3 linked regions of the Sinorhizobium sp. BG8 genome follow. The protein of the gene in region 1 interacts with the protein of each later gene in a pairwise test. Links are inferred from orthologs where the notes say so. Each region holds a gene or a part of one and is shown in the gene's direction. Other genes may lie near its edges. The genes, in order: groL, grpE and F3Y30_RS14955.

Region 1 (3,130 bases):
GTGCCGATCAGGCGCACGAGCTTTTCGGATGAAATTGCATTGTAGGAAGCCATGATACGTCCCTCATGATGTGAGATTAAGGACGCGAAATTCGGCATGGCGCCTCGTGGGGCATTCGCAAGCCCCATATGTTTGTTAAACAAAATTGCGGGATCCGTGTCAACTTCTGCCCGGAGAACATAATTTTGCCGAAGCCATCCTTGACTCCATCCGGCGTCAAGCCTATCTCCCCCTCGCTAGCACTCTCCAGATGTGAGTGCTAACACCAATCGAACGGATCCGTTCGTGATCCGCAATGTCATTTGATCGAGGGATTAGACAATGGCAAGCACCAACTTCCGTCCGCTCCACGACCGCGTCGTCGTACGTCGCGTCGAGTCCGAAGAAAAGACCAAGGGCGGGATCATCATTCCTGACACCGCGAAGGAAAAGCCGCAGGAAGGCGAAATCGTCGCCGTCGGCTCCGGCGCACGTGACGAAAGCGGCAAGGTCGTCGCTCTCGACGTGAAGGTCGGCGATCGCGTTCTGTTCGGCAAGTGGTCGGGCACCGAAGTCAAGCTCAACGGCGAAGACCTTCTGATCATGAAGGAAGCCGACATCATGGGCATCATCGGCTGATCGCCGGTTCCCTTAAAAACTTCCCATAAATTCAAGCCGGAGTATCCGGCCTTTCGAAACCAGGAGTTTTGAAAATGGCAGCCAAAGAAGTAAAATTCGGCCGCAACGCGCGCGAAAAGATGCTGCGTGGCGTCGACATCCTCGCTGATGCAGTGAAGGTAACACTCGGCCCGAAGGGTCGTAACGTCGTTATCGACAAGTCCTTCGGCGCACCGCGCATCACCAAGGACGGCGTTTCCGTTGCCAAGGAAATCGAACTCGAAGACAAGTTCGAGAACATGGGTGCCCAGATGGTCCGCGAAGTCGCTTCGAAGACCAACGATGTTGCCGGTGACGGCACCACCACCGCGACCGTTCTCGCCCAGGCGATCGTCCGCGAAGGCGCAAAGGCCGTTGCTGCCGGCATGAACCCGATGGACCTGAAGCGCGGCATCGACCTCGCTGTCAAGGAAGTCGTCAAGGATCTCCAGGCCAAGGCCAAGAAGATCAACACCTCGGAAGAAGTTGCACAGGTCGGCACGATCTCGGCAAACGGCGAGCGCCAGATCGGCCTCGACATTGCTGAAGCCATGCAGAAGGTCGGCAACGAAGGCGTCATCACGGTTGAAGAAGCCAAGACCGCCGAAACCGAACTCGAAGTCGTCGAAGGCATGCAGTTCGACCGCGGCTACCTGTCGCCCTACTTCGTGACCAACCCGGAAAAGATGGTCGCCGACCTCGACGACGCCTACGTTCTCCTGCACGAGAAGAAGCTCTCGAACCTCCAGGCCATGCTGCCGGTTCTCGAAGCTGTCGTTCAGACCGGCAAGCCGCTCGTCATCGTTGCTGAAGACGTTGAAGGCGAAGCTCTTGCGACCCTCGTCGTCAACAAGCTCCGTGGCGGCCTCAAGATTGCTGCTGTCAAGGCTCCGGGCTTCGGCGACCGCCGCAAGGCCATGCTCGAAGACATCGCCATCCTGACCGGCGGTACCGTGATCTCCGAAGACCTCGGCATCAAGCTCGAAAACGTCACGCTCGACATGCTCGGCCGTGCGAAGAAGGTTTCGATCTCCAAGGAAAACACGACGATCGTCGACGGTGCAGGCCAGAAGGCTGAAATCGAAGGCCGCGTCGCCCAGATCAAGGCTCAGATCGAAGAAACCACCTCCGACTACGACCGCGAGAAGCTGCAGGAACGCCTTGCAAAGCTCGCTGGCGGCGTTGCCGTGATCCGCGTCGGCGGCTCGACGGAAATCGAAGTGAAGGAAAAGAAGGACCGCATCGACGACGCGCTTAACGCGACCCGCGCTGCTGTTCAGGAAGGCATCGTACCGGGCGGCGGCGTCGCTCTGCTGCGCGCTTCTTCCCAGCTGACCGTCAAGGGCGAGAACGCCGACCAGGAAGCCGGCATCAACATCGTTCGTCGCGCTCTGCAGGCTCCGGCCCGCCAGATCGCAGAGAACGCTGGTGACGAAGCTTCGATCGTCGTCGGCAAGATCCTCGAGCAGAAGGGCGACAACTACGGCTACAACGCCCAGACCGGCGAATATGGCGACATGATCGCCATGGGTATCGTCGATCCGGTCAAGGTCGTTCGCACCGCTCTGCAGGACGCAGCTTCGGTTGCAGGCCTCCTCGTCACCACCGAAGCCATGATCGCCGAGCTGCCGAAGAAGGACGCTCCGATGGGCGGCGGCATGCCCGACATGGGCGGCATGGGCGGCATGATGTGATAAGGCGACAGCCTTATCACTGAACGACGCACATAAAGCTTCGCCCATGTTCTCAAAGTGCTTCAGGCCGCATGCGGCCTGAAGTGGCGGCATGGGCGGCATGATGGAACAAGGCGCAAGCCTTATCCTCGATGAAATCAAGACGAAGGGCGGCCCTTGGGCTGCCCTTTTTCATTGCGCAGGTGCCCCTGTCGGGACAAATCGGCGCACTGTCGTGATCCCCCGCACAGGCACAACCATCACACAATCACCGGGTGCATTATCCACAGAATGCACCTGAATACGCACCAATGTGGATTTGGCCTTAAAATTCTCATCAAATACCCACAATTTTGACAGGGCACCCATTGCCGGTCGCAAAAAAGAAATTATAAAACCAAGCAAGTGAGCTCGAAGATTCACGGGGACGGTCGGCATGTCGGGTGTGATTGGTCCGCTGGGCAGCACACTGGAAGACCAAGGCTCATACAAGAAAAGATTTGATAGACTAACGCCGACCGCAAACGAGGTTGCGCGTACGTTCACTGACCTGTCTAATGGGTGCCGAATGGACCGATTCCGCGGGGACTCTGTAGCGGACGGGAAGTTGCGCCTGCAGCCGGAAGACCGAACATGCTGGGCTCGTCTTGACAGGACAAGTGCATGGCGGCCAAATTGATTTTTTCGCTTGGGATTGTACGTGTTTAAGATTGCGAAAACTAATCTTTCAGCGCCTTTTGTACCCGGCTCCCTGGAGCTGGACGATGCCGACAATGAGCTTTTGACCCAATACTGCGTGACGGAACGCTGGACCGGCGATC
Region 2 (2,969 bases), 570 kb from region 1 along the record:
CCGCGTCCGTTCGCAACGTGATGAGCGATCTGGAGCAACTCGGACTTATCTATTCGCCGCACGTGAGCGCCGGACGCCTGCCGACACAGCTGGGGCTGCGTTTCTTCGTTGACGCCTTCATGCAGGTCGGAAACATTTCCCCCGAGGACAGGGCGTCCATCGACCGCCATGTCCGGCCGGTCAATCACAATGTCGCCGTCGAGACCATGATGAACGAGGCCAGCCTCATGCTCTCCGGCATGTCGCGTGGCGCCGGCCTCGTCATCACCACCAAGAACGATGCTGTCCTCAAGCATGTCGAGTTCATTCGGCTGGAGCCGACCAAAGCGCTGGTCGTTCTCGTGGGCGATCATGACCAGGTGGAAAACCGTATCATCGAGCTGCCTGCCGGCGTCACCAGTTCGCAGCTGACGGAAGCGGCAAACTTTCTCAATGTCCATCTCGCCGGCAACACTCTTCTGGAGGCGCGCACGCAGCTCCAGCGCCTGAGGGGAGACATCAGTCATGAGCTCGACAAGCTGTCCCAGGATCTGGTCGAGCGGGGACTGGCCGTCTGGTCAGGCGGCCTCGATGCGGAACGGCCAACCCGACTGATCGTGCGCGGCAGGGCAAATCTGCTGGAAGGGTTGGCGGGAGCCGAGGATATCGACCGGCTGAGGCTGCTCTTCGATGACCTCGAGAAGAAGGATAGTCTGATTGAGCTTCTCAATCTTGCGGAAAGCGGTCCCGGGGTCAGGATCTTCATCGGATCGGAGAACAAGCTCTTTTCCCTTTCCGGCTCGTCGCTGATCGTGGCACCCTATCGGGACGGCGACGACAAGATCGTCGGTGCGGTCGGTGTGATCGGACCGACGCGTCTGAACTACTCGCGGATCGTGCCGATGGTGGACTACACCGCCCAACTGATGTCGCAGCTATCGCGATAAGGTATCCGGACTCCAGCAGGAATATTGCCGGTTTTTCGAACATGACTTGATTTTTCGAGATCAAACATCGATATCGGGCTCAAATCCTCGTTGCTGCCCGCCGGCGTCTGCCGCGGGAGGGTGCGGCAGAACCAATCGCGAGACTATGGAGCGGAGTACGTCATGAACGACGAGACCAACAAGCATGGACCTGACGCGGCGGTCGAAGAGGCAGCGGCTGCGCAGAACGATGCCCTCGCCGAGGATGCAGGTGCGCAGGCGCCGGATCCGCTGGATGCGCTGAGAGCCGAGAACGTAGATCTGCGCGACAGGTATCTTCGCCTTGCGGCCGAGATGGACAACCTGCGCCGCCGTACGGAGCGCGAAGTCAAGGACGCGAAGTCTTACTCCGTCGCCGGATTTGCCCGTGACATGCTGGCAGTCTCGGACAACCTGCGTCGTGCCCTGGATGCCATTCCGGCAGAAGCGCGCGAAGCAGGGGACGCCGGGCTGACCGCGCTGATCGAGGGTGTGGAGATGACCGAGCGGTCGATGCTCGCCGCCCTCGAGCGTCATGGCGTTCGGAAGCTCGATCCCATGGGCGAAAAGTTCGATCCGAACTTCCACCAGGCGATGTTCGAAGTCCCCAACGCTGAAGTGCCGAACAACACGGTCGTACAGGTGGTCCAGGCCGGCTTCGTCATCGGCGAGCGCGTGCTGCGGCCTGCCATGGTGGGAGTTTCGAAGGGCGGCCCCAAGGTCGCCGGCACGGAGACGACCGCCCAGGCCTGACATTTCATTGCTGCGGTTCTGCCGCAGAGAAACGGAAAATCCCGGCGAACGAGGCGTTCGCCGGGATTTTTGTATTTTGCCCTTGTCTGGACCTCAGGCGGCGTTCGAGGTGTGCTCCTCGCTGAGGCATGCGAAGATTGCGGTCGCCGAATCCGAAGAGCGCAGCTTTGCAACCATCGCCGGATCGCGAAGGACCCGGGCGATGCGCGAAAGCGCCTTCAGGTGGTCGGCACCCGCCCCTTCGGGCGCGAGCAGCAGGAAGACGAGGTCCACGGGCTGGTCGTCAAGGGCTTCGAAATCGACGGGCGTTTCGAGACGTGCGAAAAGCCCGGTGATCTCGGTAAGCTCCTTGAGCTTGCCGTGAGGAATCGCAATACCGTTGCCCACTCCGGTCGAGCCGAGACGCTCTCTCTGGAGGATGACGTCGAAGATCTCGCGTTCCGCGAGACCCGTGATCTTTGCCGCTTTGGCCGCCAGCTCCTGAAGCAGCTGCTTCTTGGAATTGGCTCTCATTGCCGGAATAATCGCACTCTGCTGCAGTAGACCTGCCAATGCCATGCTTTTGTCCTCGTGCGCCGCAGTGATAGGATTGAAGAGAGGATGTGCCGCTCGCCGGCACATCCCTCCAATCACTCAGCCTTTGATACTGGCTGCGTCTATCCAGCCAATATTTCCGTCGTTGCGTCGGTAGACGATATTCAAGTCCTCCTTGCCGAGGTTGCGGAAGAGAAGAACCGGCTCGTCCGTCATGTCCAGCGCCATAACGGCGCTCGCGACTGACATGGTCCTGAGTTTCTTCGTGCTTTCCGCAACGATGGTTGGAGCGAAGTTCTCGGGAAGCTCGTCGGCTTCATCGGGAACGGAGTCCATCACCGTGTAGGCCACTTCGGCCTGAGCATCATGGCCGTTGTGGTGGTCCTTCAGCTTGCGCTTGTAGCGGCGAAGACGCTTTTCAATTCGTTCCTGGGCCGACTGGAAAGCCGCGAACGGGTCGCTTGCGACTCCATTCGCATGAAAATCCATGCCGCTATCGAGGTGAACTTTGCAATCCGCGCTGAAGCGTGAACCAGATTTATCCACGGTGACTTGGCTCGAATATCCTCCGTCGAAATATTTGCCGACTGCCTCTCCAATCTCGTCTTCAATTCGCTGACGGAAGGAGTCGCCAATTTCCATATGTTTTCCGGATACACGCACACTCATGGAGTTTCCTCTCTGCTGTCGTTTGCGCGTGGCAGTCTATTCCAACCGAACCTGCGATCCAAGCTTTTC
Region 3 (2,993 bases), 1.5 Mb from region 1 along the record:
GGCCGCGCAAAGACGGCTTGCCGATCTCGAGAAGTCCAACCGCGGGGGGCGGCTGCAGATCGATCTCAGCGAAGTCGAGGGGCTGGACACGGCGGGGGCATGGCTGATTCGCAAGGCGATGTCCGACCGTCAGGCTGCGGGCATCGAGGTCCAGCTGACTGACGACGGCGCGCGCTATGCGGATCTCGTCTCGGCACTGCCGGAGCAACTCCCGCAACCCAAGGCCGAGGAGGAGGATACGCGACTGTTCGTGCGCATATTCGCGCCGATCGGCGAGACGATGGCCGAGATCTGGAGCGATGTCGTCGCTGCCCTGTTCATTCTCGGATCTGCAGTCAGGGGAGCGCAACTGAAGCTCGGACGCAAGGGCGGCCTCTCGCCCGCTGCCGTCGTGCACCAGATCGACCATATGGGCGTACGGGCGGTGCCGATCATCACGCTGATGTCCTTCCTCATCGGTGCAATCATCGCCCAGCAGGGGGCCTTCCAGCTACGCTACTTCGGCGCGGAAGTCTTCGTGGTCGATCTCGTCGGTATCCTGCAGCTTCGCGAAATCGGCGTGCTCCTGACCGCGATCATGATCGCTGGACGTTCAGGAAGTGCGATCACCGCCGAAATCGGCTCGATGAAGATGCGCGAGGAAGTCGACGCGCTGAAGGTGATGGGCCTCAGCCCCATCGGCGTGCTGGTTTTTCCGCGGCTTGTGGCGCTCACCGTGGCGTTGCCGCTTCTGACAATCATTGCAAACTTCGCTGCGCTGTTCGGCGCGGCCGTCGTCGCCGACCTTTATTCCGGCGTCACCTATGACACGTTCCTGTCGCGGCTGAAGGAGGCGATCGACCTGTCCACCATCGTCTCCGGTATGATCAAGGCGCCATTCATGGCCCTCATCATCGGTATCGTCGCATCGGTGGAGGGGCTGAAGGTCGGCGGAAGCGCCGAATCGCTCGGCCGGAGGGTGACGGCGTCCGTCGTGAAGTCGATCTTCGTCGTCATCCTGGTCGACGGCCTTTTCGCGGTTTTCTACGCCGCCATAGATTTCTGATCGGCAGGTGTGAGATGAACAGCGCCCATTCGCTCAAGACCCCGGAAGTGGTGCTCTCCGTCAAGGATTTGACGGTGGGCTTCGGTGACAATCTCGTGCTCGACCGGCTGAACCTCGACATATACCGGGGCGAGATCCTCGGTTTCGTCGGCGCATCGGGGGCGGGCAAGTCCGTGCTGATGCGCACCGTGCTCCGGCTTCTGCCGCGCCGCGGGGGATCGATCCATATCCTGGGTGCCGACTTCGACAAGGCCACCGACGAGGAACGCATCGCACTCGACATGCGGCTTGGGGTTCTGTTCCAGCACGGGGCGCTCTTCTCGTCACTCACGGTTCTGGAGAACATCCAGGTGCCGATGCGGGAGTATCTCGATCTGCCGCAGCCGATGATGGATGAACTGGCGCGGCTGAAGATCGAACTCGTGGGCCTCGCCCCGGAAGCTGCCTCCAAGTTTCCTTCCGAACTTTCGGGCGGGATGATCAAGCGCGCGGCACTTGCCCGCGCGCTCGCCCTCGATCCCGACCTGGTCTTCCTGGACGAACCGACATCGGGGCTCGACCCGATCGGGGCGTCCGAATTCGACGACCTGATCGCCAAACTGCGCGACACTCTCGGATTGACCGTGTATATGGTAACCCACGACCTCGACAGCCTCTTTTCGGTCTGCGACCGGATCGCGGTGCTCGGTCAGAAGCGGGTGCTCGTCGAGGGAACGGTCGACGATATGCTCGGTTGCGACGACCCCTGGGTGAAATCATACTTCAGGGGCAAGCGCGCCCGCTCCATTCCCCGGCACGAGTAGTCAGGACGCAGAACGGATGCCAACCAAAGACGGGAACGCATGATACATGGAAACTAAGGCCAACTACGCCCTCGTCGGCTTATTCACTGTTCTCGTCATGGCCGCGGCCTTCGGATTTGTCTACTGGATGTCGCAATACGGCCGGGGCGGCGAGATGGCGCCGCTGGCGATCCGCATTCCGGGGTCCGCCAATGGCCTCAGCGTCGGCTCACCGGTGCGGTTCAACGGCATTCCCGTCGGTACGGTGCGCAGCCTCGCAATCGATTCGGACGATCCGCGCTTCTCCATTGCGCTGACCGAGGTTCAGACGGCCGCGCCGGTCAAGAAGTCGACCAAGGCCGTGCTTGAGGTGCAGGGCCTGACAGGCGCCGCCTATATCGAGCTCGGCGGTGGTGCGGTCAACGATCCCAATATCCTGCGCGACGCGCTCGACAACAACGGCACGGCGATCCTGACGGCCGAGCAGTCGAGCGTCACCAACCTTCTGGCGACGGCGGACAAGATCCTGAAACGCGCCGATTCGGCGATCGCGGATGTCCAGGGGTTCGTTTCCGACGCCCGTGGCCCGCTGACCACCACGATCCGCAATGCGGAACGCTTCTCCGACGCGCTCACCCGCAACTCGGACAATATCGACGCCTTCCTGCAGAGCATCGGCGGGCTTTCCGAGACCTTCAAGGGCATGTCAGGTCGGCTCGACGAGACGATGGCGTCCATCGACGCACTGATCAAGGCGGTCGATCCCAAGAAGGTCGACCATGTCGTCAGCAACGTGGACAAGGTGACGACCGACATCGCATCTGCTTCGGGGGACATCAAGGCAACGGTCGACAGCTTCAAAAATGCGGCCGAGACGTTCCGGGTTCTCGGCCAGAACGCAACCGCCTCGCTCGACCGGCTGGACAAGCTTGTTCTGAGCGTCGATCCGCAAAAGGTCGGAAACGTCGTCAACGACGTCTCCGCCGCGAGCGCCGACGCACGCAAGGCCATCGCTTCGTTCAGCGGAGTGGCCGAGAAGATCGGCTCGCGCCAGGAGGATATCGACCAGACGATCACCGACGTCAGGGAGATGGCGGGCAAGCTCAATGCCGCTTCGACGCGCGTCGACGGCATTCTCGCCAAGCTCGACGGCGTGCTGGGCGAGG

What was found.
Region 2: the proteins of groL (region 1) and grpE interact in binary tests that used the Escherichia coli proteins (3 or more experiments, as listed by UniProt). The link is inferred for Sinorhizobium sp. BG8 from one-to-one orthologs.
Region 3: the proteins of groL (region 1) and F3Y30_RS14955 interact in binary tests that used the Escherichia coli proteins (3 or more experiments, as listed by UniProt). The link is inferred for Sinorhizobium sp. BG8 from one-to-one orthologs.

The regions. Positions count from the first base shown.
Region 1 is NZ_CP044011.1:1,689,205-1,692,334, reverse strand. Bases 38-3,011 are described here. They hold groL (chaperonin GroEL), read left to right. Parts: upstream 38-692; coding sequence 693-2,330; downstream 2,331-3,011. Other genes in these bases: F3Y30_RS07785 (hypothetical protein), read left to right, coding at 3,010-3,011; groES (co-chaperone GroES), read left to right, coding at 322-618; F3Y30_RS07800 (sulfurtransferase/chromate resistance protein), read right to left, coding at 38-53. In the rest of the region: more of F3Y30_RS07800, read right to left, coding at 1-37; more of F3Y30_RS07785, read left to right, coding at 3,012-3,130.
Region 2 is NZ_CP044011.1:1,114,519-1,117,487, forward strand. Bases 80-2,892 are described here. They hold grpE (nucleotide exchange factor GrpE), read left to right. Parts: upstream 80-1,088; coding sequence 1,089-1,697; downstream 1,698-2,892. Other genes in these bases: ptsN (PTS IIA-like nitrogen regulatory protein PtsN), read right to left, coding at 1,791-2,255; raiA (ribosome-associated translation inhibitor RaiA), read right to left, coding at 2,331-2,892. Outside these bases: more of raiA, read right to left, coding at 2,893-2,900. UniProt on the Escherichia coli protein: Participates actively in the response to hyperosmotic and heat shock by preventing the aggregation of stress-denatured proteins, in association with DnaK and GrpE. It is the nucleotide exchange factor for DnaK and may function as a thermosensor.
Region 3 is NZ_CP044011.1:3,160,895-3,163,887, reverse strand. Bases 117-2,953 are described here. They hold F3Y30_RS14955 (ABC transporter ATP-binding protein), read left to right. Parts: upstream 117-1,059; coding sequence 1,060-1,848; downstream 1,849-2,953. Other genes in these bases: F3Y30_RS14950 (MlaD family protein), read left to right, coding at 1,895-2,953; F3Y30_RS14960 (MlaE family lipid ABC transporter permease subunit), read left to right, coding at 117-1,045. Also shown: more of F3Y30_RS14960, read left to right, coding at 1-116; more of F3Y30_RS14950, read left to right, coding at 2,954-2,993. UniProt on the Escherichia coli protein: Part of the ABC transporter complex MlaFEDB, which is involved in a phospholipid transport pathway that maintains lipid asymmetry in the outer membrane by retrograde trafficking of phospholipids from the outer membrane to the inner membrane.